DNA from 2 places in the Salimicrobium salexigens genome. Region 1 is predicted to be linked to the other one. Evidence: a T-box and tRNA genes for the amino acid it is inferred to sense, from the RefSeq annotation. Region 1 holds a T-box; the other holds one or more tRNA genes.

Region 1 (16,627 bases):
GCCAATGAACCTGGTGCAGAAGAATCGCTGCAGCTGCTCACTCAAATCTTCGGCATTGAAGAAGAAGTGCAGGAACAGGTGAAAATTCAGGAACAAAAAAATAACCACGCTGTTAAGGTCGATGATAAAGGGATATTGACGTTCCCTGCGTTACAGAACATGACTCAGGCTTAAAAGGTGGACAACCTATGGTACTTGACCTTAAGTGGATTTACGAAATCATCATTTTATTTTATGGTCTCAGCCTTACCGGCTATTTTATAGATTTCATCCAGGGGGACCGGAGAGCGAACAAGATCGCTTTCTGGTTACTCGGGGTAGTCTGGACGCTGCAAACGGTTTTTCTTTTATCCCAAATCTTCATAAAAGACGATTTTCCCGTCACGACCGTTTATGACGGTCTTTATTTTTATGCCTGGATCCTTGTAACTTTCTCTCTGGTTCTGAACCGGCTGTTTCGGGTGGATTTCATTATTTTCTTCACGAACGTCATCGGTTTTTCGGTGATGATCATTCATCTGATGACCCGGGCCCAGAGAGATATGGGGGAAGGCGGGGTGGAACTTGTAAACGAAATGCTGGTAGTACATGTGACGCTGGCGATTATCTCTTACGGGTTTTTCACCCTCTCTTTCATATTTTCAGTGCTTTACCTGTTACAATATCGCTGGCTGAAAAGTAAAAAGTGGCGGAACCGTCTCGCAAGGCTCGGGGATTTGGCTAAACTGGAACGATTATCTTACTTGTTCATCGTTCTTGCGGTACCCGTCCTGCTGATAGCGATTGTGCTCGGGGTCGTCTGGGGTTACATTTCCGAGGACGTATTCTACTGGATGGACTTTAAAACGGTAGGTTCGATCATAGTTGTATTCGTCTATATGATCTGGCTGTTTCTGAAGGTTGTGCGGGGATTTCAGGGAAGGCTCATTTCAACCTATAATATAGGTGCCTTTCTTCTCCTGCTCATCAACTTCTTTCTGTTCAGTTCATTATCAAACTTTCATTTTTAATTACTAGGAGGAACTATTGTGCGTAAAATTGTTATCGGGTCAAGAAAAAGTGACCTGGCTATAAGCCAGACAGAGTGGGTAATAGACCAGTTGAAACAGATCGATCCTTCCTATGAATTCGAAATCAAAAGAATCTCCACCCGTGGGGATGAAATATTGAACGTCACCCTTTCGAAAGTCGGCGGGAAGGGGTTATTCATTAAAGAAATCGAGGATTCCATGTACAGCAAAGAAATCGACATGGCCGTACACAGTATGAAAGATATGCCTTCGGTAGTGACAGAAGGTCTTTCTCTCTCCTCGGTTCCAATACGTGAAGATCACAGGGACGCTTTCGTGTCGAAGGACAATACGACTCTGAAAGATCTTCCGGAAGGAGCGATAGTTGGTACGAGCAGTCTTCGTCGATCTGCTCAGATAAAGGCGGTGAGACCGGATGTGGAAGTGAAGTGGATCCGTGGTAACATCGGCACCCGTCTCAGAAAGTTGAGAGAAGAAGAATTTGACGCAATTGTTCTTGCTGCTGCCGGTCTTAAACGGATGGGCTGGACAGAAGAAGTCGTCACTGAATTCCTTGACCCGGAAGTTTGTGTACCTGCAATCGGACAGGGGGCGCTTGCGATCCAGTGTCGTGATGATGACGATGAATTGAGAGAACTTCTGGCCAAATTAAATCACGAATACACGGCAGCGACCGTCAGTGCCGAACGTAAATTCCTTCATGATCTGGACGGCGGCTGTCAGGTACCGATCGGAGGGTATGCATATCGCGAAGGGGATAAGTATACACTCTCTGCGCTGGTGGGGACACCTGATGGAGAGACGATCCTTCACGAAATCGTAACCGGTACCGATCCTGTAGCTGTAGGTAAAGAGGCTGCAGATCTTCTGAGAGACCGCGGTGCTGCAAAAATTATCGAAGACGCGAAAGAGGAGTTTGAGCAGTAATGTCTTCTCTTTCGGGAAAAGAAGTCCTGATTACAAGGGCCAGGCATCAGGCCGATACGTTAAAGGAACGTCTTGAAAGCAGAGGGGCCGGTGTGACTGCTGTCCCTCTGCTTTCTTTTGCTAAAAGGGATAGTGAAGAAAATGTCCGCCTTCTCGAGAATCTGGATGCCTACGACTGGGTTCTCATCACGAGTACAAACGGTGTATGGTTTTTTAACGAGTTGATCAGGAAATATCTGGAATCAACCCCGGAAGGACTCAAATACGCGGCGGTGGGCCCAAAGACGAAATTGGCGCTCGAAGAGGAAGGAAGAACCGTTTCCTTTCTTCCTTCCTCTTATTCTGCGGAGTTTTTAGTGAAAGAATGGGTGCCGATGCTCGAAAGTGATGAGCGGGTGCTATATGTACGGGGCAACCTTTCGAGGGAAACGGTACGGGAAGGGCTCAAGGAGCATCACATTTCTTTTGATTCGATGACTGCGTATGATACGTTAATATTAGAAGAGAAAGCAGCAGAGTTACAGGACAGGCTGAGAAACGAAAGCTGGGATGCTCTTACTTTTTTCAGTCCTTCCGCTGTAGAAGCATTTTGTGAGCTTTCGGGAACGCTTTGCAACAGGGCACTTGATCTTCCTTGTTTCTGCATCGGTCCTACTACAGAAAGACAGGCCGCGGACGCCGGATTTACAAATATACAAAGCCCTGCGACTTTCACAGCGGAAGCGCTTATTGAAAAGATGGAGAAATATTTTAACGAGAAAGGATGAAACGGATGGCTAATGAATTTAAAAGACATAGAAGATTGAGACAGTCGGCTTCTCTTCGGTCGATGGTGCGGGAGACCCACCTGCATCCTGAAGATTTTATATTTCCCTTATTTGTTGTTGAAGGGGCGACGGAAAATAACGATGTAGGGTCCATGCCCGGGGTTTATCAGGTCGCCTTTAACAACCTGAAGAAAGAGCTCGACGAAATTATAGAGCTTGGACTTACTTCCGTCATCATTTTCGGAGTCCCGGAGGTGAAGGATCCTTACGGGAAAGAAGCCTATAACGATGATGGCATCGTCCAGAAATCGATACGCTTCATTAAAGACTATGCTCCACAGCTGACAGTAGTCGCAGACACCTGTCTTTGTCAGTATACCGATCACGGACACTGTGGAGTCGTGAACGGCGGAGTGATCGAGAATGATACCTCTCTTGAACTTCTTGCTAAAACGGCGGTGACTCAGGCTGAAGCGGGAGCAGACATTATCGCGCCTTCTAACATGATGGACGGTTTCGTGACGTATATCAGGAAAGCTCTGGATGAGTCCGGCTTCCCTCAAACACCGATTATGTCATACGCAGTTAAGTACTCTTCTGCTTTCTACGGCCCTTTCCGGGATGCTGCCCACAGCACGCCGCAGTTCGGGGACAGGGATACGTATCAGATGGACCCTGCGAACCGGCTGGAAGCAAAACGGGAAGTCAAGTCGGATCTTGAAGAAGGAGCCGATTTTCTCATTATAAAACCTGCCCTCAGCTATATGGATATACTGAGAGATACGAGAGAAGAGACGGATGTTCCACTTGTTGCATATAATGTGAGCGGAGAATATTCCATGATCAAAGCAGCTGCAAGCCAGGGATGGGTTGATGAGAAAGCTATCGTAACGGAGAAGCTCTTATCCATGAAACGGGCCGGAGCCGATCTTATCGTAACGTATCACGCCAAAGATATGGCAAGATGGCTGAAAGAATAAGTGAAGGAAGGTGTCATAATGAAAAAGTTTGATAACTCTATTTCTGAATTCAAAACAGCGAAAGAGATAATGCCGGGAGGGGTCAACTCTCCTGTACGTGCCTTTAATTCCGTGAACATGGACGCCCTGTTCATGGAAGAAGGGAAAGGGTCTAAAATTACCGATATTGATGGTAATGAATATATCGATTATGTACTCAGCTGGGGCCCTCTGATTCTCGGCCACGCCAACGAGCGGGTAGTGAACGAACTGCAGAAGATGGTTGCGAAAGGTACCAGTTTCGGTACTCCCACGGTTATTGAGAACAAGCTTGCAGAGCTGGTCATCGACCGGGTACCTTCCATTGAGATGATGCGTATGGTCAACTCCGGCACAGAAGCTACGATGAGTGCTCTGCGAGCGGCGAGAGGTTATACGGGTAGAGATAAAATACTTAAATTCGAAGGGAACTACCATGGTCACGGAGATTCCTTATTGATTAAGGCGGGTTCGGGGGTAGCGACTCTCGGCCTTCCTGATTCCCCCGGAGTTCCTAAATCCGTAGCCGAAAATACGATTACCGTTCCGTACAACGATCTTGAAAGCGTGCGTTATGCATTCGAACAGTACGGGGACGAACTTGCCGCTGTAATCGTGGAACCTGTGTCCGGCAATATGGGAGTCGTACCGCCGGAGAATGGTTTCCTCCAGGGGCTGCGTGAAATTACGGAGGAGCATGGAACAGTGCTTATCTTCGACGAAGTCATGAGCGGTTTCCGCGTAGGTTATAATAGTGCTCAGGGACACTTCGGTGTAACACCGGATATGACCTGTCTCGGAAAAGTGATCGGCGGCGGCCTGCCGGTCGGGGCTTATGGAGGTAAACGTGAAATCATGGAAACGATAGCTCCTGTCGGAAAAGTATATCAGGCAGGTACGCTCTCCGGTAACCCGCTTGCGATGACGGCCGGTTATGAGACACTTCGTCAAATGACTGAAGAGGCCTACGGAACGATCGAACAGAAAGTGGATCGTCTGGTCGAAGGTTTCCGTGAGGCGGCGGACGAAAACGATATACCGCTTGCCATCAACCGTGCCGGTTCTATGGTTGGAGTATTTTTCAACGATAACGCTGTCACTAATTTTGAAACAGCGGGTAATTCCGATACGGAACGTTTTGCGAAGTATTACCGCGGGATGATCGAAGAAGGTATTTTCCTTCCTCCTTCCCAGTTCGAAGGCCTCTTTTTATCAGCGGCCCACACGGACGAGGACATTGAGAAGACGATCAGCGCAGTGAAAAAGGTATTCAAAACATTATAATCATTTGATCGGGGCAGTCTCTGTGGAGGCTGCCCCGTTTATTGTAGCAGAGTGGATGTGAATCAGAAGTCGGCCCGGTCCATGGATATTTTCGTTGACGGCATGGAAGCTGTTCTATACAATTAAAAGAGAAAAAGGATAAAGAAATTGCCATGATGGAGAAGAGTACGTCTTATACGTTTTAAGAGAGGAAAACAAACGCTGAAAGTTTTCTAAACCACTGTAGACAGAAGGTAGCTCTATTAGCAGCTTTTCTGAACTTGATTCAGTAGGAAAAGCCGGACGCGGACCGTTATATCCGAACGAAGTGTACAGAATATATCTGTAAATTAAGGTGGTACCACGGAAAAGACCCTTTCGTCCTTAGCTGGAGGAAAGGGTCTTTTGTATGGACAAGAGGAGGATGAATAATGAAAGATATTGAAATGTCGACTAAATATGACCCGACGGAAGTGGAGAAAGACCGCTATCAGTTCTGGCTCGAAGGAAAATACTTCGAAGCGGAAGGAACGGGGGAAAAGGAACCGTATACAGTCGTAATTCCACCGCCGAACGTTACCGGTAAATTACACCTTGGGCACGCCTGGGACACGACGCTGCAGGATATTATCACCCGGGTGAAAAGAATGCAGGGCTATGATGTTTTATGGCTGCCCGGAATGGACCACGCCGGAATAGCCACCCAGGCAAAAGTGGAAGCGAAACTGAAAGAACAGGGTACTTCCCGCTACGATCTCGGCCGGGAAAAGTTTCTCGAGAAGTCCTGGGAATGGAAGGGGGAGTATGCTGATTTTATCCGGTCCCAGTGGGAAAAGATGGGACTTGGTCTCGATTACTCCCGTGAGCGTTTCACCCTGGACAGCGGACTTTCGGATGCGGTGAAGGAAGTGTTTGTACGTCTCTATGAAAAGGATCTGATTTACAGGGGAGAGTATATCATCAACTGGGATCCTGCCACCCAGACGGCTTTGTCCGATATAGAGGTTGAATATAAAGAGGTGCTGGGAGCTTTCTATCACATGAGCTATCCGTTGAAGGACAAAGAGGGATCGATTTCCATTGCTACGACACGACCGGAAACGATGCTTGGCGATACGGCTATCGCTGTACACCCTGAAGATGAGCGGTACGTGCACCTTATCGGGAAGAAAGCGATCCTACCGATCATCGGAAGGGAACTGGAGATTGTCGCTGACGATTATGTAGACAGAGAGTTCGGTTCCGGAGCTGTTAAGATCACCCCTGCCCACGATCCGAATGATTTTGAAATCGGCAACCGTCATAACCTCGAACGCGTTCTGGTTATGAATGAAGACGGGACGATGAACGAAAATGCCGGAGTCTATGAAGGGATGGACCGGTTCGACTGCCGGAAACAGCTGGTGAAAGATCTGCAGGAGCAGGGTGTGTTGACTGAAATTGAAGAGCATATGCATTCGGTCGGTCACTCCGAGCGGAGCGGTGCTGTCGTGGAACCTTATTTATCCACACAGTGGTTCGTCGACATGGGACCGCTCGCAGAAGCCGCAGTGGCACAGCAAAAAACGGAGGATAAAGTCAACTTCGTACCGGAGCGGTTTGAAAAAACGTATCTGAACTGGATGGAGAATATCAGAGACTGGTGTATTTCCCGTCAGCTGTGGTGGGGACACCGGATTCCCGCATGGTACCATAAAGAGACCGGGGAAATTTATGTAGGGAAAGAAGCTCCGGAGAATGAAGGAGAATGGGAGCAGGACGCGGATGTCCTTGATACATGGTTTTCTTCTGCGTTGTGGCCTTTTTCCACTATGGGCTGGCCGGATGAAGAGAGCGAGGACTTTAAGCGCTATTTCCCTACGAATGCCCTCGTAACCGGTTATGACATCATTTTCTTCTGGGTCAGCCGCATGATTTTCCAGTCGATCGAGTTCACGGACCGCCGTCCGTTTGAAGATGTCCTTATCCACGGTCTGGTCCGTGACGGAGAAGGACGTAAAATGAGTAAATCTCTCGGAAACGGCGTGGACCCGATGGATGTTATTGATAAGTATGGAGCGGATTCACTCCGTTACCTCCTTTCCACCAGCTCTTCCCCGGGACAGGATATGCGTTTCACCTGGGAAAAAGTGGAGTCCACCTGGAACTTTGCGAATAAAATATGGAACGCTTCACGCTTTGCACTGATGAATATGGGTGACTTGTGCGTAGAGGACATCGATATTACGAAAAACAGGACAGTTGCGGACGAATGGATTTTGACCAGACTCAACGAAACCATCGAAAAGGTGACGAAAAACGTGGACGGGTACGATTTCGGTGAAGCAGGGCGTCATCTTTACAACTTTATCTGGGATGATTTCTGCGACTGGTATATCGAAATGGCCAAACTACCTCTCTACAGTGAGAATGAAGAGCGGATCCACACCACCCGTTCGGTCCTGGCCTATACACTTGACCGTATTATGCGCATGCTCCATCCATTCATGCCTTTTATTACGGAAGAGATCTGGCAGCACCTTCCTCATGAAGGACCTTCCATCACGGTGAGTGAATGGCCGCAGGCTGATGAATCATTAAATAATCGTCAGGCTGTTACAGAAATGGAGAGGCTCGTATCCATCATCCGGGCTGTGCGTAACATTCGCGCGGAAGTGGACACTCCAATGTCGAAACAGATAAAATTGCTTATTCAGGCGGAGAGCCGGGAAGTCGTCGGAGAGCTTGAAATGAACCGCGATTATCTGGAGAAATTCTGTAATCCGAGCGAGCTTACAATCGATACTGAAGTCGAAGCTCCCGGTAAGGCAATGTCTGCTGTCGTTACAGGCGCCTCTCTTTACCTTCCTCTCGAAGGCCTGATGAATATAGAGGACGAAATTGCCCGTCTCGAGAAAGAACGGAAAAAGTGGGAAGAAGAAGTGAAACGTGTGCAAGGGAAGCTGGCCAACGAGAAATTCGTTTCCAAAGCTCCGGCTCACGTAGTGGAAGCCGAGAAAGAAAAAGAAGCGGACTATCTGGATAAGCGTGCCAAAGTGGAAGCGCGTATCGAAGAACTTAAAGCTTAGAAGGGAAAAGGGCACCGCCAGGCAGGTGCCTTTTTTCATGAAAAGTTACACGGTTGCAGGTGAGGTGTAAAAATGAATAAAGAAGAAGCACTGGAATGGATCCATGGACGGAGCAAGTTCAAAATCAAGCCCGGACTGGAAAGGATGGAATGGCTGGCTGAGAAACTGGGGCACCCTGAGAAAGCCGTGCCGGTCGTCCACATAGCAGGAACAAACGGGAAAGGATCGACGACATCGTTTTTGAAATATCTATTAATGGAACAGGGGTATTCCGTAGGTACGTTCACTTCTCCCTATATCACTCATTTTAATGAAAGAATAAGTCTGAACGAAGAAGCGATCGACGATGAGGAACTGATCCGTCTTATATATAAAGTGAAACCGCTTGTGGAAGAGGCGGCCTCTTTGCCGGGAGGGGAACCTACAGAGTTCGAAGTTATAACGATTATGAGCTTTTTATACTTTCAGGAAAAAAATGTCGACATAGCTATTATTGAAACAGGTCTCGGAGGGCTTTACGATTCGACGAACATTGTAGCCCCTCTTCTGTCTGTGATTACGAATATCGGCTTGGATCATCAGGATATACTTGGGCACAGTTACGGGGAAATTGCCGCTCAGAAAGCAGGAATCGTTAAAAGTCACGTCCCTGTAATCAGCGGAGTGAGGCATCAGGAGGCGAAAAAAGTAATTAAAGAAACCTCACGGAAGCTGCATGCACCTTTATATGAACTGGAAAAGGATTTCTCTGTTGGGCAGAAAGAAGCGGAGCAGCAGTTTATATATAGATTCCGGCATGAAGATACGTATGAGCTGTCGATGCTCGGAGCGCACCAGAAAAGAAATGCAGCTCTCGCCGTTACGTCGATGGAAGTGTTGAAGGAGTTCGGATGGAAAATAAGCCGCGTTCTTTACGGGAAAGCGTTGAAAGAAATGACCTGGCCCGGAAGAATGGAAATCATCTCCCGGAACCCATTGACGCTTCTCGATGGTGCCCATAATTACGAAGGAACAGAAGCTCTGGTGGAAACGATGGAAAATCTGTACAAAGATAGTAACGTGCATGTTATATACGGAGCCGTTGAAGGGAAACCGGCTGCAGAAATGCTCGGGATGCTGAAGAAAATAGCTGCTTCCATTGCCACCGTTTCTTTCGATTTTCCGAAATCATTGAAGAAAGAAGATTATCTTAATATGAATAGCGACTTTCCCTACTTTATGAATCCGGAAGTGGCGTACCGGAGTGTACTGAATTCGGCGGATGCCGGGGATGTGATTCTCTGGACCGGCTCGCTTTATTTTATATCGGAAGTAAGGAAAATGTATACGTAAGGAAGAACCGGGGTGGGAGATGAATCTTGCCCCGGTTCATTCATATAACAGTGGACGAGTAACGGAAGGTTCCTTATACTGGGTATAGCGCTTGAAATTTTTGAAAATTCATTCAAAAATGCTCAGGATGCTGAATACAGATGGAAGAAAGGTGAATACATGACGGCTGTCTTTTTCGTTTTCGGTCTGGTTTTCGGATCATTTTTTAATGTAGTCGGATTGCGTACCCCCGCAAAGTCGCTGTTGGCGCACTCACGTTCCTACTGCCCGCATTGCTGTAAAAATCTGCATTGGTATGAATTGATACCGCTGTTGTCCTGGCTATTTTTACGGGGGAAATGCAGCGGCTGCCGGGTTCATATTTCCCTGATGTATCCTGCCATGGAGCTTTTCTCAGGTGTGTACTTCTCTTTCGCCTTCCTGTACCACGGTTTCACTCCCTCTCTTATTTATTCCCTCTTACTCGGTGCTCTCACGCACATTTTCATCGTTTCGGATTTAACCAGTATGATACTTCCCTCCTCCGTTCTGATTACATTCTTTCTCTGCTGCATGCTTTATTTCCTCATAGACCCTCCCGTCTCATACTGGTCGCAGGTAATAGGTGGAGGTGTCGGTGCAGGTGTTACGGCCGGGATCATTCTCCTCAGCAGAGGGGGGATGGGCGGAGGCGACATGAAATTATTCGGTCTGCTCGGATTCATGATGGGCGTGGAGAAACTTTTCCTTATATTCCTGTTGTCCTCTTTACTTGGAGCGCTTACAGGCGGATTGCTGATTATAACGAAAGTGATTTCCGGCAGACAGCCTGTACCGTTTGCTCCTTTTATTCTGACGGGTGCCTGTGTGACCAACTTTTACGGAACACCATTAATAGAATGGTACCTTGGACATTTCTGAGCCACATACATGGAAGTTGCTGGTCGTATTCAAATAAATCTTGATAAAAAGCTCAATGTAGATAAGTTTTGTATATCCTCTGCCTGCCGGTGAAATAATAGTCATTTCCTCTGATCTTTTTTCAATTTTTCCGGAATAGGCTTCGGCTTATTTCATTTACGGTTCTTTTTCTGAAAGTGCACGCTCGGGTATAATGACGATACTTAGCCGTGCACGGATAAGAATTGTCCTAAAGGAGAACTGATTTGGAAAAAGTTATTCATACGAGAGAACAGGGGTCAAGAGAAAAGATGCTTATGTACGGAGCAGAAAGACTGACAGTAAGAGAACTGCTGGTTGTGCTGCTTTCCAAAGGAACAAAAGGGATGCCGATAGAAAGTCTTTCAAGAGAAATTCTCGTGTCTCTGCAGGGTGTGGACGGACTCCGGGAAGCGACTGTGGAAGATCTGACGGCTATCAGGGGCATTGGGGCTGCGAAAGCGATGCAGGTCATCGCAGCTATCGAGTTGGGGAAAAGAGTGTACCGTGAAAAAAGGGAGGAAGGTTATCTGATCCGGAGTCCGGAAGATGGAGCAGAATATGTAATGGAAGAAATGAAACATTTAAAACAGGAACATTTCGTAGCCCTTTTTCTCGATGTCAAAAACCGCGTCCTGGCCAGGCGAACGGTATTCGTCGGGAGCCTCAACAGCTCCATAGTTCACCCGCGGGAGGTATTCAAAGAAGCGGTGAAGAGATCGGCTGCTTCTATTGTATGCGTACACAACCACCCCTCCGGCGATCCTGCACCTTCAAGAGAAGATATACAGGTAACCAAACGGATAGCTGAGTGTGGTAAAATCATCGGAATAGAAATGCTTGATCACTTAATAATAGGAGATGGCACGTTTATTTCTTTAAAAGAAAAAGGCTATCTATAACCGCCAACCTCTATCTATTTTATTCGATTTCTCTTATAATTAAATAAGCGTGAAACGAGAAGCGCCATAATGTAAGGTTCCCTTACATCTGGCGCTTGTTCTTATCCATGGTGTTACAGAAAGGAAGATAGTATTGGGTTTTTTTGGACTTTCCAAAGATATAGGTATTGATCTCGGCACGGCTAATACTCTCGTTTTTATGAAAGACAAAGGAGTAGTGATGCGTGAACCTTCCGTAGTAGCTAGAAATATAAGGACCGGCACTATAGAAGCGGTCGGGCAGGAAGCGTACGTCATGATAGGCCGGACCCCTGAAAATATAAAAGTTATACGACCGATGAGGGACGGGGTGATCGCAGATTACGAAACGACCACAGAGATGGTGAAGTATTATATGCAGAAGTCTTTGAAAAACGGTTCGTCGTTTGCGGGCAAGCCCAATGTAATAATATGTGTTCCTTATGGAATCACTTCGGTGGAAGAACGTGCTGTCATCGATGCGACAAAGCAGGCGGGCGCAAAAGAGGCTTTTACAATCGAAGAACCTTTTGCGGCAGCCATCGGTGCAGGCCTGCCGGTGTGGGATCCTACCGGCAGTATGATCGTCGACATAGGCGGAGGAACGACGGAGGTTGCGGTTATTTCTCTGGGTGGTATAGTAACCAGCCAGTCCATAAGAATCGCCGGGGATGAAATGGATGCAGCAATCACAAATTACATCCGCAAAACTCATAACCTGATGGTGGGAGAGCGAACGGCCGAGGAAATTAAATTCACTATCGGTGCAGCTATGAACCTTGGAGAGACAGAAGGGATGGAGATCAGAGGCAGAGATCTGCTGACCGGCTTCCCGAGAACCATTTCCGTGTATCCGGAAGAAATTTCGGAGGCGCTCTCCGGAACGATTTCTTCCATCGGTGAAGCCGTGCGGGCTACGCTCGAGAAAACTCCCCCGGAACTGGCTGCCGACATAATGGAACGGGGAATCGTCCTTACCGGAGGCGGTGCCCTGCTCAAAGGGTTTGACAGAGTGCTCAGCGAAGAAACGGGATTGCCCGTCTTCATAGCTGATGAGCCTCTGGATTGTGTAGCTATAGGCACCGGACATTCCCTGGACTATATGAAACATTTCAAATCCCGTCCGAACGTCGCAGACCAAAGTCTAAGAGATTAGGAATGAGAGCCCATGCCTTCATTTTTTAGAAGAAAAATACTCATACTGGTACTTGTAGCATTTATTATTTTTGTAACACTGATCGGCTTTTCTATAAGGGAAAGGGAAAATATTTCGGCCCCCGAGAGGTTTATACTCGATACCACAGGAGTGCTGCAGTCCATAATCCACACACCGGTGGAGTGGGTGGATAACTCCATTGAAACGTTCCAGGATGTGCTCCGGGTATACGAACAGAACGAAGTGCTGAAAGAAAGACTTGCAGAGTACGAAGGACTGATTGTAGAGAATCAGGAATTGGAAGAAGAAATCGAAGAGCTTCGGGGAACAATGGAACGGGCGGAAGGTCTTGAGAAATATTCACCGGTTCAGGCAAGCGTCATCGCGAGAAGTCCGGAAAGATGGTTTGAGCAGGTTACGATCAATCGTGGTTCCAAGCATGGAGTCGAGAAAGATATGGCCGTAATCACGAAGGAAGGTCTTATCGGAAAAGTACAATCTACAGCTGCTTTTCACTCAACCGTGAAATTGTTGAGCGGGTTCGATACGTCGAACAAAATCTCTTCCTGGGTAGTGAAGAAAAATGGAGATAATGTGTTCGGTCTTGTAGAGGGTTATGATGAAGAGTCAGGACGACTCCTGCTCGGTGGCATAAACCTTGACGTGAAACTGAAAAAAGGGGAGAAAGTCATCTCCACCGGCCTTGGCGGTGTCTTCCCGAGCAGACTTCAAATCGGCACGGTGGATGAAGTGAAGAATGATGAATATGGATTGACGAAAACCGCTTATATTGAGCCTGCAGCTGATCTTTATGAGATCAACCAGGTAATTATTGCCAGACGTTCCGATCAGAACGATAAAGAGAGTCAGGAAGAAAACTCATGAAAACTGTTAAACTTTCAATCCTTATTCTGCTGTTTATCGTTCTGGAAGGAACGGTCGTCAATCTTTTTTCCGGCTCCCTTATAAGAGGCGAGACTGTTATGACCCCGCAGTGGACTCTTGTCTTCCTTCTTCTTATGAGTCTTTTCTACGATTCCAATGATACGTACCGGACGCTCTGGTACGCCCTGGGGGCGGGGTTGTTTATGGATGTAGCCTATACCGGTATAATCGGAGTACATATGCTCGTCTACGCAGTAGTGGTTTATACCGTACACGGGCTGAATAAACTTTTCCACACCAATTTCCCGGTCGTAACGCTGCTTGTTCTTGCGGGTGTTTCGTTCGCAGATACTCTTTTGTACGTGTTCTACTCTGCACTTGAGGTCGCGGAGGGGAATTTTCTGCAGTTTATACTTCAACGACTCGGCCCCGCGCTACTCGTTAATCTGATAGTCTTCCTGCTTCTTTACCTGATTCTCAAGAACGTGCTCGTGAAATGGCGGGAGTATTCTTAATGGATAAGGGTGAGGATCGGGGCCACGGATTTTCAATGTTCCGGATGTAATTTCTTTCGTTTTTCATTGCTTTTATACTTCCGGTTTAGTAAAATTTACTGCGGGCTTTACAGAGAGCCTGTAATAGCAGTAGCCGTCGTTCAGATGATTGATTGACATGGGGTTTCCGGTTGTGATAACATTAGTTTGTTAATCTTGTAGCACTTCACTGCTACAACCGCTCAGGACAGGTCATAAACCATGAATGTGGTACCTGGATGGCGAGTCTTAGTTTAATGAGGAGGTGCACGTATGTACGCAATTATTGAAACTGGTGGAAAACAGGTCAAAGTAGAAGAGGGCCAGGAAGTCTACGTTGAGAAACTGGACGCTGCCGATGGTGAGTCCGTAACTTTCGACAAAGTATTGTTCGTCGGTGGAGACAACTCCAAAGTAGGCGCTCCATTTGTAGATGGTGCTTCCGTAACGGCTAAAGTAGCCAAGCATGGTCGTCAGAAAAAGATTACCGTGTTCAAATACAAGCCGAAGAAGAACTACAAGCGTAAACAGGGTCATCGTCAGCCTTATACAAAAGTCGTTATCGACAAAATCGACGCGTAAGGGTTGAAGATATGATTACAGCAAAAATTCTTTCCGCGGATCAGCGTATTCTTGGATTTGAAATTTCCGGTCATGCAGAGAGCGGTCCTTATGGACATGATCTTGTATGTGCTGCAGTATCGGCTGTTTCTTTCGGTGCAGCCAATGCATTGATGGAAGTGGCAGGCTGCGAACCGGAAATAGTCCAGGGCGGTGAAGGTGGCTACCTTAAAGTCATTCTTACCGGGAAAGATAAAGAAGAGGAAAAAGCTTTGACCCTCCTGGAGGGGCTGCTTATTTCCCTGAGAACTATCGAACAGGATTATTCTCAATATATTACAATCATAAACTGAAGGAGGTGGAATTCATGCTACGTCTAGATCTGCAATTTTTCTCCCAGAAAAAAGGTCAGGGAAGCTCTAAAAACGGACGCGACTCCGAGAGTAAGCGTCTTGGAGCTAAGCGTGCTGACGGCCAGTCAGTAACGAGCGGTTCCATTCTTTACCGTCAACGCGGCACTAAAATTTACCCGGGTACAAACGTGGGTATCGGTGGCGATGACACACTTTTCGCTAAAGCAGACGGGGTTGTAAAATTCGAACGTTACGGTCGCGATCGTAAAAAAGTCAGCGTATACCCTGCAGCACAAGAAGCGTAAATTGCTATAAGAAGATGAAGCCACGCCGTGCTTTTTGCATGGACGTGGTTTTTTCTTTATCAGTAATGAACAGCGACCGGTATCTGTACCCCATAGAATCATAGAATCATAAGGTTGATTCTGCTATAATTCTTAATAATATTTAAATGTGCAGATGAAGAAAGCCGTTTTCTTCACTGTCACGGTAATGGGTGAATCAAGTTCAATTTCCGAACGAAACATGCTCAAGAACTGCTTCGAGAAGTGTTTGGGGGGGCCGGTTGAACAGGCCCCGTTCTCGTATCGGAAGCTGAGGTTGATTTATCGACCCGGACAGGGAGAAAGGTGCTTCCATACTGCGAAGGTATTGTGGATAAGCGTTTGTTTTGATAAGAAAGTATCCTTAAGGGGATAGGCGAAAGACTGAATTGAAGAGGTGAAAAATATATGTTTGTCGATCAGGTGAAAATATATGTAAAAGCGGGAGATGGGGGCAACGGCCTTGTCGCCTACCGCAGAGAAAAATATGTTCCGAGAGGCGGTCCTGCAGGCGGAGACGGCGGCCGGGGCGGAGACGTGGTTTTCGAAGTGGATGAGGGTTTAAACACGCTCATGGACTTTCGTTATCAGCGTCACTTCAAGGCTCGACGCGGCGAAAACGGTATGAATCAGAAGAAACACGGGAAAAATGCTGATGATCTTGTAGTTCCGGTACCTCCGGGCACTACCGTCCGAAATGCGGCTACCGGCGAACTGATAGCAGATTTACTCGAGCACAAGCAGCGGGCAGTGATTGCTGCAGCAGGACGTGGCGGCCGTGGAAATGCCAAATTTGCGACTGCCAGAAACCGTGCGCCGGAAATTTCCGAGAATGGTACGCTCGGAGTGGAACTCGACGTCCAGTTAGAGCTGAAACTGCTGGCGGATGTCGGGCTGGTAGGTTTTCCAAGCGTAGGGAAATCAACGTTCCTTTCCACTGTTACTGCCGCGAAGCCGAAAGTGGCTGACTATCACTTCACTACCCTGAATCCTAATCTTGGTGTAGTGGAAACGAAGGATGGACGCAGTTTCGTTATGGCCGATCTTCCGGGTCTTATCGAAGGGGCGCACGAAGGTGTAGGACTGGGACATCAGTTCCTCAGGCACATCGAGCGGACCAGAGTAATACTGCACGTTATAGATATGTCGGGGATGGAAGCGCGTGATCCTTATGAAGATTACGTAGCTATCAATCACGAACTCGCCTCCTATGATGAAAGTCTTAAAGACAGGCCTCAGATAGTGATTGCCAATAAAATGGACTTGCCCGGTTCGGAAGAAAATCTGGAAAAATTCCGTGCCGAAACCGAAAAGGAAGACTTGCGGATCTATCCTCTTTCTGCGATTACCAGAAGCGGATTGGACGAAATCCTTTACGCAGTGGCGGATGAACTCGACCGTATCCCTAAAGAAGTGAAAGAGGAAGTTACTACGGAAAACAGAGTTCTGTATAAATACGAAAAAGAAGCACCTGCCTTTCATATTACGAGAGATGATGATGGGGCTTACGTACTTTACGGAGAGAAGATAGAGTCGCTTTTCCGCCGGACGAACTTCGATCACGATCAGGCTGTCAACCGGTTCGCACAGCA
Region 2 (16,627 bases), on a different contig from region 1:
ATTCTCTTCGCTTTTATCAGAAGACAGTTGAGTATGACTCATCCGATGCTTGAGTTCCGGGTATTCAAACTGAAAACATTCAGACTGACCACCATTATCGCCGGCATTACGTTCATGGGGCTTATAGGTTCTGAAACACTGATCCCGCTTTTCATGCAGAACATGCGTGGTTTCACTGCGTTCGAATCCGGTCTCGTACTTCTGCCGGGGGCTCTCATTTCCGGGTTGATGTCTCCTATTACCGGAAGGATTTTTGACCGGATCGGAGGACGTGTGCTCGGAGTGATAGGTCTCTCGATCATGACGACCGGAACAATTCTTTTGGGAGTACTTGATACGGAAACGACTCTCACTTACCTGATGGTCGTCTACGCTATCCGCATGTTCGGTTTCTCGATGGTGATGATGCCCGTCACCACTTCAGGTTTGAACGAACTGCCCAACAAACTAATTCCTCACGGAGCCGCAGTGAGCAACACAATGAGACAAATCGCCGCTTCCGTGGGTACTGCCGTTCTGGTCACTCTGATGACAACATCCAAAGACGTGGCAGCATCTCTCACATCCATGGATAGGCCCGATATTTTTGGAGTTAATTTCGCTTTCTTCCTCATTGCCGCTCTCTCGGCGGTATCAACGGTTCTTGCTTTATTCATTAAGCGCACCTCTCCGCCTAGTGACGAGCAGTGGGACGAGTGGGAAAGACAGGCTCAGGAACAAAAAAACGAAAAACAAAAAGAGAAAGCAGCAGGCGGATAAATCGCCTGTTGCTTTCTCTTTTGCTATATTGTCTTATTAACGGAAGCTTTTTTCCATCGTTACGTGCGGAATATTGGCATCCATAAACTCATCAGAAGTCGTACGATAGCCGAGACTTTCATAAAAAGTTTCCGCCCGGGTCTGAGCATTCAACTTCGCCTTATCCCTTCCTTCTTTCTGGACGCGCTCTTCCATCGTACCTATCATCTGTTTCCCGAATGACAAGCCACGATGTTCCTTGAGCACACAAATACGTTCAAGTTTTCCGTAGTCATCCATTATGCGGAGACGTGCGGCTGCGACGGGCTGATCGTCTTCATAACCAACGAAATGCACAGACACTTCATCAAGACCATCATGCTCTTCTTCTTCTGTAACATTCTGCTCTTCAATAAACACTTTTCTCCGTACGGAGTAGGCATCTTTTCTTTCCTCTTCTGTAGATACTGTCTTTATTTCCATAATTTCTATTCCCCTTTCAGGCGGAACGTTTCATACACACTCCACGATTCGTTATCGAGCTGGTAGAGCAGTTGAAAACGGTCTAACCGGTCGGTAAGATCGAACTTGGACATCCGCAGACTTTCATATATGTCGGAGAATTCATCGTCCGACAGACTCTGTGCAATAGTGATATGCGGTACGAAAGTATGTTCTCTTTCTCCTTCAAGAGCACCTTCATGCATTTCTTCACTCAGTCTGTGGAGATCTTCGTTAGGCTCTATCTTTAAATACAGCACGTTTGCTGCCGGCTTAAAGGAACCTACCTTCTTCACTTCTATATCGATCGGCCTCGTTTTTTTTGCAATCTCATCCAGCGCAGGGATAATGGTTCTCTCGATTTCTTCATCGTCCGATTCAAAAGGATATTTCAAAGTGATGTGAGGCGGTACGAGAGCATAATGAGAGTCGTACCTTTTTCTGTAAGAGTTTGCCTCATCCTGGACTTTTTTAGACGGAAAAATAGCTATACCATATTTCATCTTGCGTCCCTCCTGTTCATTTTCCGATTATAGTAACAAGTCCCCTTTTGAAGTCTTTCTGCCAGGACCCCCATGTGTGGTCCCCTCCTTCAATTTCGTGGAACGTGTAATCGAACGGTTTTCTTTCAAGGTATTTATTCAGTTCGCGGTTCGGATTGAGAAAATCCTTTACTTCGCCTTCTGTGGTAGTTACTTCTGTCTCTTTAGTACCAATCGTATGATAAATCGACAGCGGTGTGAAGTCGCTTGCTTTCTTAGCTTCTTCCAGTACCGTCTCATTCACGAACGGGCTCTGCATTATAATGTTGGAAAAAGTATAAGGATAACGGCATCCGATCATGAAAGCCAGAGAACCTGCGAGGGAATCACCGATCAGTGTACGACAGCTGGCCATACAATGACTCGGATACGTCTGATCCAGGAAAAGAACAACTTCGTTTACAATAAAATCTATATAATTCTGCTGTCTTTTCCCTTCCGGATGGTATTTATCCTGCCTGTCGAATTTATCTTCATAATGGATCCCCACAAAGATAGTCGGAGAAATCTGTTTGGACTCATGAAGTTCATCGCTCAGGGTAGCTGCCCTTCCCATCTGAAAATAATCGTCCCCATCCTGCATGATACAGAACTGATATTTGTACAGTTCGGAAAAATTCTCCGGTAAATATACTTTCAGTTTCATTTCTTCTTTTAAATACTCACTGTTTATCGTATGTTCTTCGAATGTGCCTTTCCTTTTCACATGAACACCCCTGCATCGTTTAATCATCCATAGATTTTACCCTTACGTTGAAGTTTCAAACATTTACTTTTATTTTATCATAGTTAAGCTTTCGAATCTTTATTTAAAAAACGTTTGACATATATAGAGTACACATAGTATATTATTACATGTCTTACTTACATATTCAAAACACGGGCCGTTAGTTCAGCGGGAGAACGCTTGGTCGACAACCAAGAGGTCGCTGGTTCGATCCCAGCACGGCCCACTACTGAAAGTCTTTTTCTTCCTTAGGGAGAGAAAGACTTTTTTTGTTGAGGAAAACCATTACGGAAGTATTTTTTTTTATCATATAAAGATTTCTCATGTACAATTATTATTATCTGCATAAGAAATCGATAGAGGTGAAATTATGTCACATACTGAAGAAAAATATTACATCGGCATCGGTGCTTCCGCAGGAGGCCTCGAATCTCTCGAACGCTTTTTCAAAACCATGCCCAACGATACAGGTCTCACTTTCATTATCATCCAGCATCTTTCCCCCGACTTCGAAAGCCACATGGATGACCTTTTACGCCGCTATACGAGTATGAATATCCATGTAGCCGAAGACATGATGGCGACGGAGCCGAACTCCGTCTACCTTATCCCGCCCCGTAAAAATCTCTCCATTTATCATGGCACTCTCCATTTAAGTGAACAAACCGAACGAAAACACCTGAATCTTCCGATAGACCTGTTTTTTAAATCACTGGCTGAAGACCAGGGTAGAAACAGCATCGGGGTCATACTCTCCGGTACCGGAAGCGATGGTACTCTCGGGGTTCGTGCCCTGAAAGATGCCGACGGAATGGTGATAGCGGAGGACGAGACTACTGCCAAATTTGACGGGATGCCACGAAGTGCGATTTCCACCGGTCTCATCGACTACATTCTCCCTCCGGATGACATGGCTGAAGAGATAATCAATTACGTTACTCATCCGGCAGACCCCGTTAACAGGTCTTTACAAACCTCCGACGGAAAAAGTATGTTGTCGCGGATAAACAGAATTATGAGAAGTCACTCAAAAATAGATTTCGATAACTATAAAGAGACGACGATGATCCGCAGGATTAACAGAAGAGTGAAGCTGAACCGGCTTCAAACACTTGAAGAATACGCGGAACATCTCTCTAATTCGGAAAAGGAAAGAAATATACTCCAACAGGAATTGTTTATAGGCGTCACCGGTTTCTTCCGGGATAAAGAGGCTTTTGACAGTCTTACCGAAAATGTCCTCCCCAAACTCGATTATAACAAGGAGGCTCTCCGGATCTGGTCCGCCGGGTGTTCCACCGGCGAAGAAGTTTATTCGCTTGCTATACTTCTATGTGAATACATGGAAAAAAACAATCTGCAGACCGGTCTGAAAATTTTCGCAACAGACATAGATGACAAAGCACTTGAAACCGCCGGTAACGGTGTCTACCCGGAGAGCCTGATGGCGGATGTCCCTCCTGAACTTGTAGCCAAATATTTTATAAAGGAAGAAGAAGGATACCGCATAGCTAATTCCATAAGAAAAATGGTCGTTTTTGCGAAACATAACCTTGTGAATGATCCTCCTTTTTCCCGGCTTGATCTTCTCGTATGCAGAAATTTGTTCATTTATCTTAAAAGTGAAACACAGCAGTATATTTTGAATAAATTTTATTACTCGTTATTAAAAAATGGATACTTATTCCTCGGTACCAGTGAAACTCTCGGAGATTTAACGAAGGCTTACCGGTCCATAGATAACAAATGGAAAATTTACAAACCTCGGGAGGATTACCGGCCCGACCATCCTTCGGGAATATCTCTGTACAGTGACAAAGGCCCGGAAATTGAGAAAAACACCCAGCCTGCAAAGTCTGTGGCCCAGAACGTAAATCTTGAAAATGTATTACAAAAAGCTGTATCCAGTATCTCTCCCCCTTCCATAATTATCGACGGTAACGATCAGATTATTCACGTTGTTAATGACATGTCGGATTATTTGCGACCTCAGCCGGGCAAGTTTTCAAATAATTTCAATACCAACATGTCCCGGGAACTTTCGTTATTTGTAAACAATATCCTTCGCAGACTGAAAGCAGAGCGTACTCACGTCCGGTTGAATAATATCATGAACGGAGCAGGAGAGGAGACTTCTCTCTCCCTGAGCGGCCACATCATCGAAATGAAGTATCAATTCTTCTACTTCATCAGTTTTATTGAAGCTACTGAGGTGAAAGTAAAAAATAGTGAGGAAGTGGATGTGTCGGATCAAATGAAAGAGCGGGTCCGATATCTGGAATCCGAACTCCAGCTTGCCAGAGAGGGTCTGCAGGCAACAGTGGAAGAACTGGAGACATCCAACGAAGAATTACAGACATCCAACGAAGAACTGACCGCTTCCAATGAAGAATTGCAAAGCACGAACGAAGAACTCCAATCCGTGAATGAAGAAATCTATACAGTCAATAACGAGTACCAGGAAAAAATCGAGGAACTGAAAAAAGCCAATAACGACCTGAACAACCTTTTGAATAATACAGAGATAGGAGCGCTCTATCTCGATGAAATGCTCTGTATAAGAAGAATCACCCCACTTATGAAGGAGGTTTCAAACGTACGTGATGAGGATATAGGCAGACCAATATCCCATATTTCGGTCATGTCCGAGTACCCCGAAGTTGTGGATGACGTGTACGAAGTGCTGGATTCTCTTATAAAGAAGGAAAAAGAGATAGAAGATAATAAAGGCAGGCACTGGTTCGTCCGCATCCGTCCTTACCGGACAGAATATAACTCCGTAAACGGAATTATCGTCACACTCGTAGAAATCACGAATTTGAAAAAGGAACGGTCAAAAGTGATGGAAACGAAGGAGAAATTTGAGCAGGTCCTTGAAATCAGCAATATGGGATGGTGGGAATTCAATGGCCGTGCCGATCATTTCGACGTCTCCCCTTCCTTTTTACAGAACTGCGGTTATGGAAAGGAAGATTTTCCTACGACGCTCAACGAAGTCAGCCGATATTTTAAGACAAATGATATAAAAGTAGCTTTTGAAAAAATGCTTTCGGGGAAGAAGAAGAGTATCAACCTGTTCGCTTCTTATCAGTGTGAAGATGGAAGTTTCATCCCTGTCCATTTTTTGGGGAGAGTCCTCGAGAAAGATCACGATGAAGACCCGCTCCGTATCGGCGGTACTATCATAGATATTTCCAACTACATGAAGCAAGGAGACTAAACTTATGGAACGTATGGAAGAAATAATCGAACAAATTCTTCAGGGGAACAATATTGAAGACTACAAAAACGAAACAAAAGAGGAAATTCTTTCTACACTGTCGGTCTACCATGAAGAACTCCGTTTTCAGAACGAAGAGTTGAAACGGACAAATCATGAGTTGGTACTGGTAAAAGAAAATTATGAATCTTTGTTTTATGAAGCCCCTATTTCTTACCTGACTGTAGATGGTTCCTTTTCCATTACGGACTGCAACAGGAAAGCTTCCTCTCTCTTTGAAAACGAGGATCTGACAGGTTCAAAACTGTTTGAGTGGATCAGCGAAGATAGCCAGGATGCTTTTTATTTCCATACGAAACAACTCGAACATCAGAAGGATATACAGCCGATAGATATTACTCTGGACATAAACGGAAAAGAAAAACATGTGCATATGGAAAGTAACGTGATTAATAAAGGTGAGTATAGAATCGCCTGTATCGATCAGACAGAAAACGTCAATTACCAGAAACACATTGAACACCTTTCCATCCATGATGAAATGACAGGACTGTACAATCGTCGTTACTTCGAGAAAAAAGTTCAGGAAATGGATACATCCCAAAATTTCCCACTTGGATTTATACTGGGAGATATCAACGGTTTGAAACTTATCAATGATGCCTTCGGTCACCCCGAAGGGGACAACGTTGTAAAAAAAGTTTCCGAAGCGCTTTCGGAAAACACCAGAACGAATGATGAAGTATTCCGCATCGGAGGGGATGAATTCGCTATTATTCTCCCGAACACGTCCGAAAAAGAAGTGAAGGAAATACGTGCCCAGTTAGTGAAATCCTGTGTAATTGAAGGCGATAATAAATTATACATCACTACTTCTTTCGGTTCCTCTGTCAAAAAAATGGCCTTCCAGTCCACCGAGGAAGTTCTTCAATATGCAGAGAACCGGATGTATAGAAATAAACTGTTCCAGCGAAACAGCCATCGGACCAGCTATATCAACAGTATGATGGCCAGTCTTTTCGAAAAAGTCCCGCGTGAAGAAGCCCACTCCCAGCGTGTGAGCAGCCTGGCCGAAAAATTGGGTCAGGCTCTGGATCTTGATGAAACGAGACTATTGAACCTGAAGACGGCAGGAATGCTCCATGATATAGGGAAAATCACCATTGATCACTCTATTCTCAACAAGGATACTCCGCTAACTGCGGAAGAGAATGAACTCGTGCAGCGACATCCGGAAATTGGGCACCGGATATTGAATGCTTCCGAAGAGTTCGCGGATTTATCAATGATCGTACTCACCCACCATGAACATTATGACGGCCGTGGATATCCTCTTAACCTGGAAGGGGAAGACATTAAGTTAGAGGCCCGCATTATCCATATCTGCGAGGCGTATGATGCGATGGTCAGTGACCACCCTTATCACCCTGCTATTTCTAAAGAGGAAGCATTACAGGAGCTTAAAAAGTATTCCGGCAAGGAGTTCGACCCCAAACTTGTGGAACTGTTTATTGAAATCATGTCCTGAAGCTGAAACTTCAGGACATTTTTTCTGAAGAGGAGATCCATCGCTCCGTGTTTTTATGACGATAAAACCGTACATAACAATCCGGTGATGTCAGTGCTGACAAACATTGATTCTGTGTCTTTTCTTCCACCTTTTTGTCACATTATTCACAGGACCGACATTTTTTCGTGACAATTCATTCAACATACATGAACAATTTGTGAACTGTTGTCATATTCGTTGCGAAAGTCTGTATAAAGCCCCTATGATGGAAACACGCATTAACAGCAGTTAATTCAGAAAGGAGTCTGAACATGAAGAAACAGTGGCTATTTTCCGGTTTGCTTTTGTCTTTTTTACTTTTCCTGAGCGGATGCGAACCGTTAACTGTCTTTGATCCCATGGGACCACAGGCAGCACTATTAAAAGATATCATATGGATATCTATATGGACTATGCTATTCGTTGTTGTCGTGGTCTTCGTTATCTTAATATATATCCTGGTTAAATATCGCTCGACAAAAACACCATCTGACTACAGACCACCGATAGTGAAAGGGAACATCTGGGTGGAGATAACCACAATTGGTATTCCGGTATTGATCATCGTATTCCTTTCCTTCGTCTCTGTACAAAGCACATATGAAGCAGAAAGCGTGCCGAAACAGTTCAAAGATGAGGAGCCTATGGTAATTTATGCTGCTTCCTCCAACTGGAAATGGCATTTCAGTTATCCGGAAGAAGATATTGAGACTGTAAACTATCTTTTCCTTCCTACTGACCGCCCTGTAGAGTTCCGCTTATATTCTTTCGATGCCATTTCGAGTTTTTGGATTCCTCAATTGGCCGGTCAAAAATACGCTATGACAGGAATGATTACAACTCTGAATCTTGCCGCTACGGAAGAAGGAGAAATGCAGGGACGTAATGCCAACTTCTCCGGTGAAGGGTTCGCTGAACAGACCTTCAACGTGAGTGCTGTCTCCCAGAAAGAGTTCGATGAATGGGTGAAAGAAGTAAAAAATACTGCGGAACCTTTGGATGAAAAAACATTCAATAAACTGCTCGAACCCGGACATCTGGGCCAGAAAACCTTCAGCAGTACTCATCTTGATTTCAGCCCTCCTCCTGAGGAGCACGGGGAGATGAGCGAGGAAGAAATGAAGAAAGAAATGGAGCAAGAGCAGTCGGACCATTAAAAGAGAGGAGTCTTATGGATGGAGTTTTTTAAACAATTTGCCGTACCTAACCCAACTCCCACCATTTATTTATCTATGGTCGCAATCGGTCTTACACTGATTGCGGTCCTTGCCGGTATCACCTATTTCAAAAAGTGGGGATACTTGTGGAGTGAGTGGTTGACGACGGTTGACCATAAAAGAATAGGAATCATGTATTTGATTTCTGCACTGCTTATGCTTTTCAGGGGCGGAGTCGACGCGCTGATGATGCGTGCCCAAACTTCCATGCCCGGTAACGAACTATTAAGCGCAGCCGAATATAACGAAATATTCACCACCCACGGCGTTGTCATGATTTTCTTCATGGCCATGGCTTTTATTACAGCTTTAATGAACTTCGTCGTTCCTTTGCAAATCGGAGCGCGCGACGTTGCTTTCCCGAGACTGAACGCCCTCAGTTTCTGGTTGTATTTCATGGGAGCGATGCTTTTCAACCTGTCGTTCGTCATCGGGGGATCACCGAGCTCCGGTTGGACATCGTACTTCCCGCTCGCCGGTAACGAACTTTCCCCACACATCGGGACCAACTATTACATGATCGCGTTACAGATTGCCGGACTGGGTACGTTGATTACCGGTATTAACTTCATCGTTACGATTTTCAAAATGCGTGCCCCGGGCATGAAACTGATGAAAATGCCGCTTTTCACCTGGTCGGCGCTTATTACCAACCTGTTAATAACGTTTGCTTTCCCGGTACTGACAGTAGCTTTGGCTATGGGTACCATGGACCGTCTGTTCGGAACCCATTTCTTCACAATGGATAACGGAGGAATGGCGATGCTGTGGGCCAACTTCTTCTGGGTATGGGGTCACCCCGAAGTTTACATTCTGGTGCTCCCGGCTTTCGGTATATACAGTGAAGTTATTTCTACGTTCTCCAAACGGAACCTGTACGGCTATACATCCATGGTCGTCGCTATTGTCGTTATTTCGACCCTTGCTTTCCTCGTTTGGGTACACCACTTCTTTACGATGGGGCAGGGTGCTCTCGTAAACAGTATTTTCTCCATCACTACAATGGCCATCGCTATACCTACGGGTATTAAAATATTCAACTGGCTGTTCACGATGTGGAAAGGGAAAATTCAATTTACGGTGCCTATGTTGTATTCTCTCGGATTTATTCCGATATTTACAATCGGAGGTGTTACCGGGGTCATGCTCGGTATCGCCAGTGCCGACTATCAGTATCACAATACGATGTTCCTTGTGGCACACTTCCACATCGTAATCATCCCAGGGGTTGTATTTGCAATGCTTGCCGGGATGACGTATTGGTGGCCGAAGATGTTCGGTTTCATGCTGAACGAGAAGATAGGAAAATGGGCATTCTGGAACATTGCAATCGGTACCTGTCTCGCCTTCTTCCCTATGTTCATCTCAGGGCTCGATGGCCAGGCGCGTCGTATGTATACGTATTCCGAGGTTGCCGGTTTCGGAATCTGGAACCTTCTGTCGTTCTTCGGCGCTCTCGGTCTTGCAATGGGCTTTATACTGATTGTATTTAACGTATATTACAGTGCCCGCTATGCGACCCGTGATATCGGAGACGATCCATGGGATGCACGTACCCTTGAATGGGCTACCCGTACACCGGTGCCGGAATACAACTTTGCGGTTACCCCGCAAGTCGATTCACGCGAACCATTCTGGGACTCGAAATATGAAGGGAAAACGCTTTTCAAAGAGGAAATAAAAGACATCCATATGCCTAATAACAGTGGACAGCCATTCATTATGGCAGCTTTCTTCTTTGTTGCAGGGTTTGGTCTCGTCTTCAGTCTGTGGCCGGTCGTCTACGTTGCCGCTGCCGGTATAGCCGTCCTTCTCTTCATACGTTCCTTTGAACAGGACGACGGCCGTCATATTCATGAACAGGAAATAAGAGATACCGAAAACGATAAGAGAGGTGAGACGCGATGAGTACAGAGCACTCTACACCAATGGAATACAGCACGGAAACTAACGCTTTGAACATTATCGGTTTCTGGGTCTTTATAGGGGCTGAAATCGCGTTATTCGCTACCCTTTTCGCCACCTATTTCATTATGGAAGGTCGCATCGCAGATGGACCTTCCGGTGGCCAGCTTTTCGTCATCTCTACCTTAATGATTCAGACGTTCGTCCTTCTGACCAGCAGTTTTACGATAGGTCTCGGGGTCAATGCTATGCGTCTCGGCCGAAAAGGTGCTACGCTGACATTCCTGGCAATTACTCTTGTATTAGGGGCCGGGTTCGTCGGAGTTGAGATTTATGAATTTTACGAGTACGTACACGAAGGCCTGTCTCTTCAGACAAGTGCTTTTTCCGCCGGGTTGTTCACTCTTCTCGGTACGCACGGAGCCCACGTCTCCTTCGGTCTCTTCTGGGGAGCCGGGATCATCGTACAAATCGTCAAGCACGGGTTTACGCCACGTACAGCCAACAAAACATTCATCTTTTCCCTGTACTGGCACTTTCTGGACGTCGTTTGGATTTTCATTTTCAGCTTCGTCTACCTGAAAGGAATGATGTAATATGAGAGAACTATTTCCGGCTAAACAGCTTACAGGTTTCGTCGCTTCTCTCGCTTTAACAGTGATTGCCCTGCTCGTCTATTTTCTGGATATGAGTTTTACAGTTGGCATGGTAGTTCTTCTGCTTACTGCTTTTACACAGGCAGGACTTCAGCTTGTGGTATTTATGCACGCGGGAGAATCACCTGATTCAGATTCCATTTATTTGAACACTTACTATGGTATTTTCATCGCCCTGGCCATCGTGTTCGGTTCATTACTGGCTATGGTCTGGGGATATTAATTAATCTGAACCACAGACAGACGAGTGGAAAATCACGTGGAATAAAGAAACAGGCAGAGACAAACTCTGCCTGTTTCTTTCATTTAAGCAATTTATACATATAGTATTCATTTATGTATTCCCCTTCTATTTTCAGGGAATTCACTTTTTCACCTTCTATTTTGAAGCCCATTTGCCTGTATAAATGAATAGCAGCAGCGTTGTGTGTAAGTACGGTCAGCTCAAGCCGGGTCACTCCCCGCTCTCTGGCCCAGCGAAAGCCTCTTCGCAGGAGCTGCTTACCTGTTCCTTTGCCTCTTTGACTTTCCTTTACTCCAAGAGCTATGTATGCACAATGACGGGCCCTTTCCAGTGCACTACCTCGAAGCATAATAAAGCCCGTGATTTCTTCATTCTCTTCACTTATAAACAAATCTGTCGAACGGTCTTCATTAACATTCCGGATCATTTCTTCCTGTTCCTTCACACTTATCTCTCTTTCCCCGGGTGCATACAGCATATTTCCCGATTCATCTAGTTCTTTACTTAATTCAAGAAATTCCAGGGCGTCCCCTGTCTCCAGTAATCTGCATTCCGTATCCATAGCTCTGCTCCTCCATTGATCTATTCCAATTTCCATAACAAAGCCCTAATTCCAAAAAAATTAGGGCATTCTTCATTTCATTTTATTGATTGAATCGCCGGTTTTCTTTTTTGTAACGGACCGTTAATTCTTCGGATAGTGACAGGAACAATCCCATCATAAAAATGAAGACTGAACCCATTACGAGACCAACTCCGATCATAGTCAACGTGCGGTCTCCAAGTCCCATTATACTTAACAAAAATGTCACAGTACCCATAATGAGAAGAGTTGCTCCGACGTATTGCACAGTGTTTAAAGTTTTAGAGTTCATTTCCATCACCTCTTACTACTATTATTACCCTTGTTCACAAATTTGTCAAACATTTTGTTAACGCTTTCATTGACATTTCCCGGGTAATATTAAATTAATATGGTCATGGAACTCGTATCGTGCCATCCTTTTATTTCAAAGAAAAAAACAGTCGGTAATCTTTTAAAAAGGAAGTAACCTCTCCATTTCTCATAAGTCCATTAGCAAAAGCTGTAACCGCCGTCCGGTATAACAGCCAGGCTGAAACATGCTGCGTTTCCACTCCATAAGTCCGGCACATGCCGGCTACCAATTCTTCATGCGACACTTCTCCGTGCTTCCGTATCCATTCCTTCATATACTCAGTTAATTTTTCGTAATAATCCAGGTTGGTCCGCACTGTCTTTTTAAAATCCTGTTCAAATACGCCATGGCCCGGTACGGCTCCAAGCACTTTAAGATCCAATAATTTGTGAAGAGAGGCTTCGTGGAACGAGCTGTCAGTAATGTAAGGTATTTTATGTTTATGAATGTACTCAGGACCGAAATAGCTGTCAGCGGCGAATAATATGTTATCTATTACCAGCCCGCCCTGGTTGTAACTGTGGCCGGGAAATGTAATCATTCGTGCTTCCACTTCCCCGATTTGCACTGTTCCTTCTTCAACTACCCGGTCAATTTTCACCGGAGGTCCTTCCAGAAATTTATTCCGCGTCTCAGGGAGAGGGTCATTACCGGAGGATAGATATAAAGGTTCAATTGTCGGATTCTCCATAATTGCTGCTTCAAATTTCGGAGCGATAGTGATCACCCCGTACTTCTTCCGTAAAAATGCCGCTCCCCCGTAATGGTCCGCGTGTGCATGAGTAAGAAAAAGGTGGGTAAGCGGGAACTCATTCTCTCTCAGGTATCGAACTGCTTTTTTTACAGTCGAGTCATCGATTCCCGTATCAATCAAAAGACCCGTATCGCCGCTTTGTACGTAGCCGATATTTACAACACCATCAAAATAATTTACATGTTCCGTCAGTTTCCTGAATTCCATATATCTTCTCCCCTTTCCAGCTATACTATACGGATTCGCTGAAAAAGGAACCTTTTCCTGTTACCCGTGAGTAAATTTTTTCCTGAGTATGAAGAGGTAAAGATGAGTTTCTGCTATGAGTTTTATGAACCGTCGAAGGCGCGTATAGCAACCCGCTGATCTGATGGTATTCCAGCCTGTCCTCTTCTCTCGTCTGCCTGCGTTCCTTCACTTTCTGATCAAGGACAATTTTCCAGGCTTTTTCTATTCCCCGCGGAGCTTGCTGTCGTTCCGTGATGCGCTGATGGTAATCCTGATACTGATACTGATAATGGTTAACAGGTAAGATATAGCCCATCATTCTCCCTCCTCTTTCTTATCTCTATACCCCCTTTTTTGATATAATACGCAAAAAACGAACCGGTACTGCGTACAGTAGCGATTCGTTTATGTTACATATCCCGATTCGTGTATTCCGGCCAGACATTCCAGGGATACTGATCCGGTGGCATAGATTCGAATGTCATATCCTCTTTTTTCACAGGGTGAGAAAGTACGAGCCTGTGAGACCAGAGAGCAATCTGCTGACCCGGGTGATTGACTTTCCCTCCGTATTTCTGATCTCCATAGATCGGTGCTCCCTGGTGGGCGAGCTGGACTCTTATCTGATGGGGACGACCGGTATAAAGATCTATTTCCAGGAGACTCATCCCGGATTCTTCCTGCTTTACTTCATATTCAAGTTCCGCTTCTTTCCCGCGTCTATGATCCTTACCTACGACATAGACCTCATTCTTCTTCCGGTCTTTGACGAGGTAGTCTTTCAGCCGGGCCTTCGGTGAATCCATACTCCCTCTCGAGATCGCCAAATAATATTTCTCCATAGCATTTCTTCTGATCTGATCCGAGAGACGGGAGGCAGCTTTGGAAGTTTTCGCGAAGACCATCACTCCGCCTACCGGACGATCCAGGCGATGTACGAGCCCCAGATAAACGTTCCCGGGTTTATTGTATCTTTCTTTGATATCATTTTTTAGAATGCTCAGCAGATCTTCATCCCCGCTCGCATCTTCCTGCACCGGCACATTCATCGGTTTCTCCACGACAAGCAAGTGATTATCTTCATATAAAATAGGAATGTTAATACTTCCCTCTCCTTTCTTCATTCAATTTTTTTATGGATCTCGGGCACTTTTGAAAAAGTTTCCGAAGCTTTCGCAACGTGCTCTTCCCATAAGGCCGGCACCACGAAGTGCCTGCCCTGGGCGTTATTCAGAATAGCTGCATCGATCGTCGCCAGTCCCTGTTTTCTGTAAAGCCACGTATCTTTTTTCTCGAACGCCTGGAGACGTGCACGTTTTAACGTCACAGTTTCTCTGCTGACTTTCCGATACTGAAGGTTTAAATAAGTTTCATCAAATGAGATACCTGAGGTCCGCCAGCGGATCACTCCCCACCCCGGGAATAACACAAGGGCTGCGACGGGGAGGAGCACCCATGCGGGTACTGTCAATGAAACGACGATAACTGACGTTAACGACACGAGTAGACTTCCCCATATATAATAGGGAAGACTCCTTAGCGGTGGTCTTTTCATCCCAGGGTTGTCCCGATAGTACTCCGGAAGGTATTTATTAAGGAAATCGGGCACGTCGTTCTTTTTTAATAACGGAAGCAGGTAAACCGTACTCCCCTCCATTTTTCCCCCATTCACGCCTCCGGCTACCTCTACATACACATAACAAAGACCGAGCAGTTGTCTGATGATATTCTCTTTTACGATAACTGCCTGAATTCTGTTAACAGGAATCGTGCGCTGCCGCTTCTCGATAAGTCCGTATCTCATGTACAGTTCCGTTTCATATCTTGTAATCGTGAAATTCGCATACTTGACCATCGTCCAGAGAATACCCGCTCCCCATACGATGAGGACCGATATAAGAACAAGGAAGATAAGAAACTGTACAGCTAATGAAAACAGCCATCTGGTGGCATCTTCATACATCTGTTCCGGAATAATCTGATTGGCCTGGGAAAACAGAAGCCAAAGCAGACCAAAAATAATTATCGCATTATCGGAAGTTGCTCCGGTAAGCGCCAGTCTGGAATAGCTCATCACTTCTTCCGGATATACTTTTTCATAATCTTCTTCTGTTCTTTCCCCTTTATGTTTCAGATTTCCCGAAACCCGCTCCCCTTCTTCAAACGTGACCGCAGCAAGGGAAGCATCTACGTTCTCGTCGCTTCCAGCGGTTTCGATCTGCACTTTCGTCAAACCGAAAATCCGGTGCAGAAGGGTTTGAGTAAGATCTATCGACTGTATTCTGTGTTTGGAAATACGGCGTTCCCTGCGTACAAAGATCCCCTGCTTAATCTGTAATTCTTCTCCTGTAACCACATAAGAGAACCTGAACCATTTCACAATAGAGAAAACAAGCAGAATTACAAGCAGTAACCCGACACCTGCGAATTCGTACCACGAAGCACCGCTGTTGAAAATGATAAAAAGGACAGGCAGAAAACCGAGCGCTGCGTCTTTCAGAGAACGGAAGAACTGAAAAACGATGGAGGCAGGATGGAGACGTTTTTCATACATCATTTTCTTCCACCCTCGCAAGTTCCGAAATTCTGTCCCGCAACCCGGAAGCTTCCTCCTCGGTCAGCGCCGGTATTTCATGAGTCGTCGCTGCAGTCGATATCGTCACCGTAGCAAGAGAGAATTTCTTCAGGATCGGTCCCTGTTTCGTATCTACGTGCTGAACACGAAGCATAGGAACTAGCGTTCTTCTCCTGATAATGATGCCGTGCTGAATATAAACTTCCTGCTCAAAAACTTCATATCTCCAGCGCCGCCATCTTAGCCTGGGAATAAGAAATACAAAAAAAATTATGTCAATTATTAGCAGGGAGACTGCTATAGCGATGACCCACCAGGGCCATGATATGTATACAAAAGCTGCTATCGAACCGGCGAGAAGAGCAACGGGGATGATAAGATACAACACAGCCGTTAACCTCCAGGCACTGACAGCCGTTTCTTCAATGAGATTTGCGGGAGTCTGACGCATGCCCTCCCTCCTTTCCCCTTTATTATAACGAAACCATTGCTTAATTGCGAAGTCTTCCTTAATAGCTTCCTGATGTCCGGAAACTAAAAAAGATGCCCCTCCGGTTTTGAGAGAGGCATCACTATCTGTACACTTAAAAACCGATAATATTGAACCCTGAATCAACGTGGATAATTTCTCCTGTTACGCCGCGGGAAAGGTCACTAAGAAGATAATAAGCAGTATCTCCTACCTCTTCCTGCGTAACCGGACGACGAAGCGGCGCTCTTTCTTCTATTTCGGCAAGAATCGAATTGAAGTCTCCCACGCCTTTTGCACTGAGGGTACGGAGCGGTCCGGCCGAAATAGCATTTACACGGATATTGTCTTTACCAAGGTTGCT

Evidence for each region. A T-box is a leader RNA that pairs with one kind of tRNA and senses whether it is charged. The one in region 1 lies ahead of BW931_RS02735 (valine--tRNA ligase), so its partner is inferred to be a tRNA-Val.
Region 2: it encodes a tRNA-Val, which carries the amino acid that the T-box ahead of BW931_RS02735 (valine--tRNA ligase) is inferred to sense. The anticodon was not compared.

The regions. Positions count from the first base shown of each region.
Region 1 is NZ_FTOK01000002.1:98,008-114,634, forward strand. It holds gene hemA (glutamyl-tRNA reductase) at 1-174, shown strand, start outside; gene BW931_RS02710 (cytochrome C assembly family protein) at 189-1,010, shown strand; gene hemC (hydroxymethylbilane synthase) at 1,029-1,958, shown strand; gene BW931_RS02720 (uroporphyrinogen-III synthase) at 1,958-2,725, shown strand; gene hemB (porphobilinogen synthase) at 2,731-3,705, shown strand; gene hemL (glutamate-1-semialdehyde 2,1-aminomutase) at 3,724-5,007, shown strand; T-box leader at 5,151-5,375, shown strand; gene BW931_RS02735 (valine--tRNA ligase) at 5,418-8,054, shown strand; gene BW931_RS02740 (bifunctional folylpolyglutamate synthase/dihydrofolate synthase) at 8,127-9,386, shown strand; gene BW931_RS02745 (prepilin peptidase) at 9,546-10,286, shown strand; gene radC (RadC family protein) at 10,577-11,206, shown strand; gene BW931_RS02755 (rod shape-determining protein) at 11,340-12,380, shown strand; gene mreC (rod shape-determining protein MreC) at 12,393-13,265, shown strand; gene mreD (rod shape-determining protein MreD) at 13,262-13,780, shown strand; ribosomal protein L21 leader region at 13,986-14,058, shown strand; gene rplU (50S ribosomal protein L21) at 14,072-14,380, shown strand; gene BW931_RS02775 (ribosomal-processing cysteine protease Prp) at 14,392-14,712, shown strand; gene rpmA (50S ribosomal protein L27) at 14,727-15,017, shown strand; gene obgE (GTPase ObgE) at 15,444-16,627, shown strand, end outside.
Region 2 is NZ_FTOK01000001.1:146,492-163,118, reverse strand. It holds gene BW931_RS00885 (MDR family MFS transporter) at 1-759, shown strand, start outside; gene BW931_RS00880 (GNAT family N-acetyltransferase) at 796-1,221, opposite strand; gene BW931_RS00875 (YjcG family protein) at 1,227-1,742, opposite strand; gene BW931_RS00870 (alpha/beta hydrolase) at 1,759-2,487, opposite strand; tRNA gene BW931_RS00865 (tRNA-Val) at 2,663-2,734, shown strand; gene BW931_RS00860 (CheR family methyltransferase) at 2,879-5,728, shown strand; gene BW931_RS00855 (HD domain-containing phosphohydrolase) at 5,733-7,256, shown strand; gene qoxA (cytochrome aa3 quinol oxidase subunit II) at 7,550-8,434, shown strand; gene qoxB (cytochrome aa3 quinol oxidase subunit I) at 8,453-10,402, shown strand; gene qoxC (cytochrome aa3 quinol oxidase subunit III) at 10,399-10,995, shown strand; gene qoxD (cytochrome aa3 quinol oxidase subunit IV) at 10,997-11,278, shown strand; gene BW931_RS00830 (GNAT family N-acetyltransferase) at 11,358-11,861, opposite strand; gene BW931_RS00825 (hypothetical protein) at 11,944-12,174, opposite strand; gene BW931_RS00820 (MBL fold metallo-hydrolase) at 12,305-13,198, opposite strand; gene BW931_RS00815 (hypothetical protein) at 13,224-13,535, opposite strand; gene BW931_RS00810 (RluA family pseudouridine synthase) at 13,630-14,343, opposite strand; gene BW931_RS00805 (PH domain-containing protein) at 14,340-15,776, opposite strand; gene BW931_RS00800 (PH domain-containing protein) at 15,766-16,245, opposite strand; gene fabI (enoyl-ACP reductase FabI) at 16,379-16,627, opposite strand, start outside.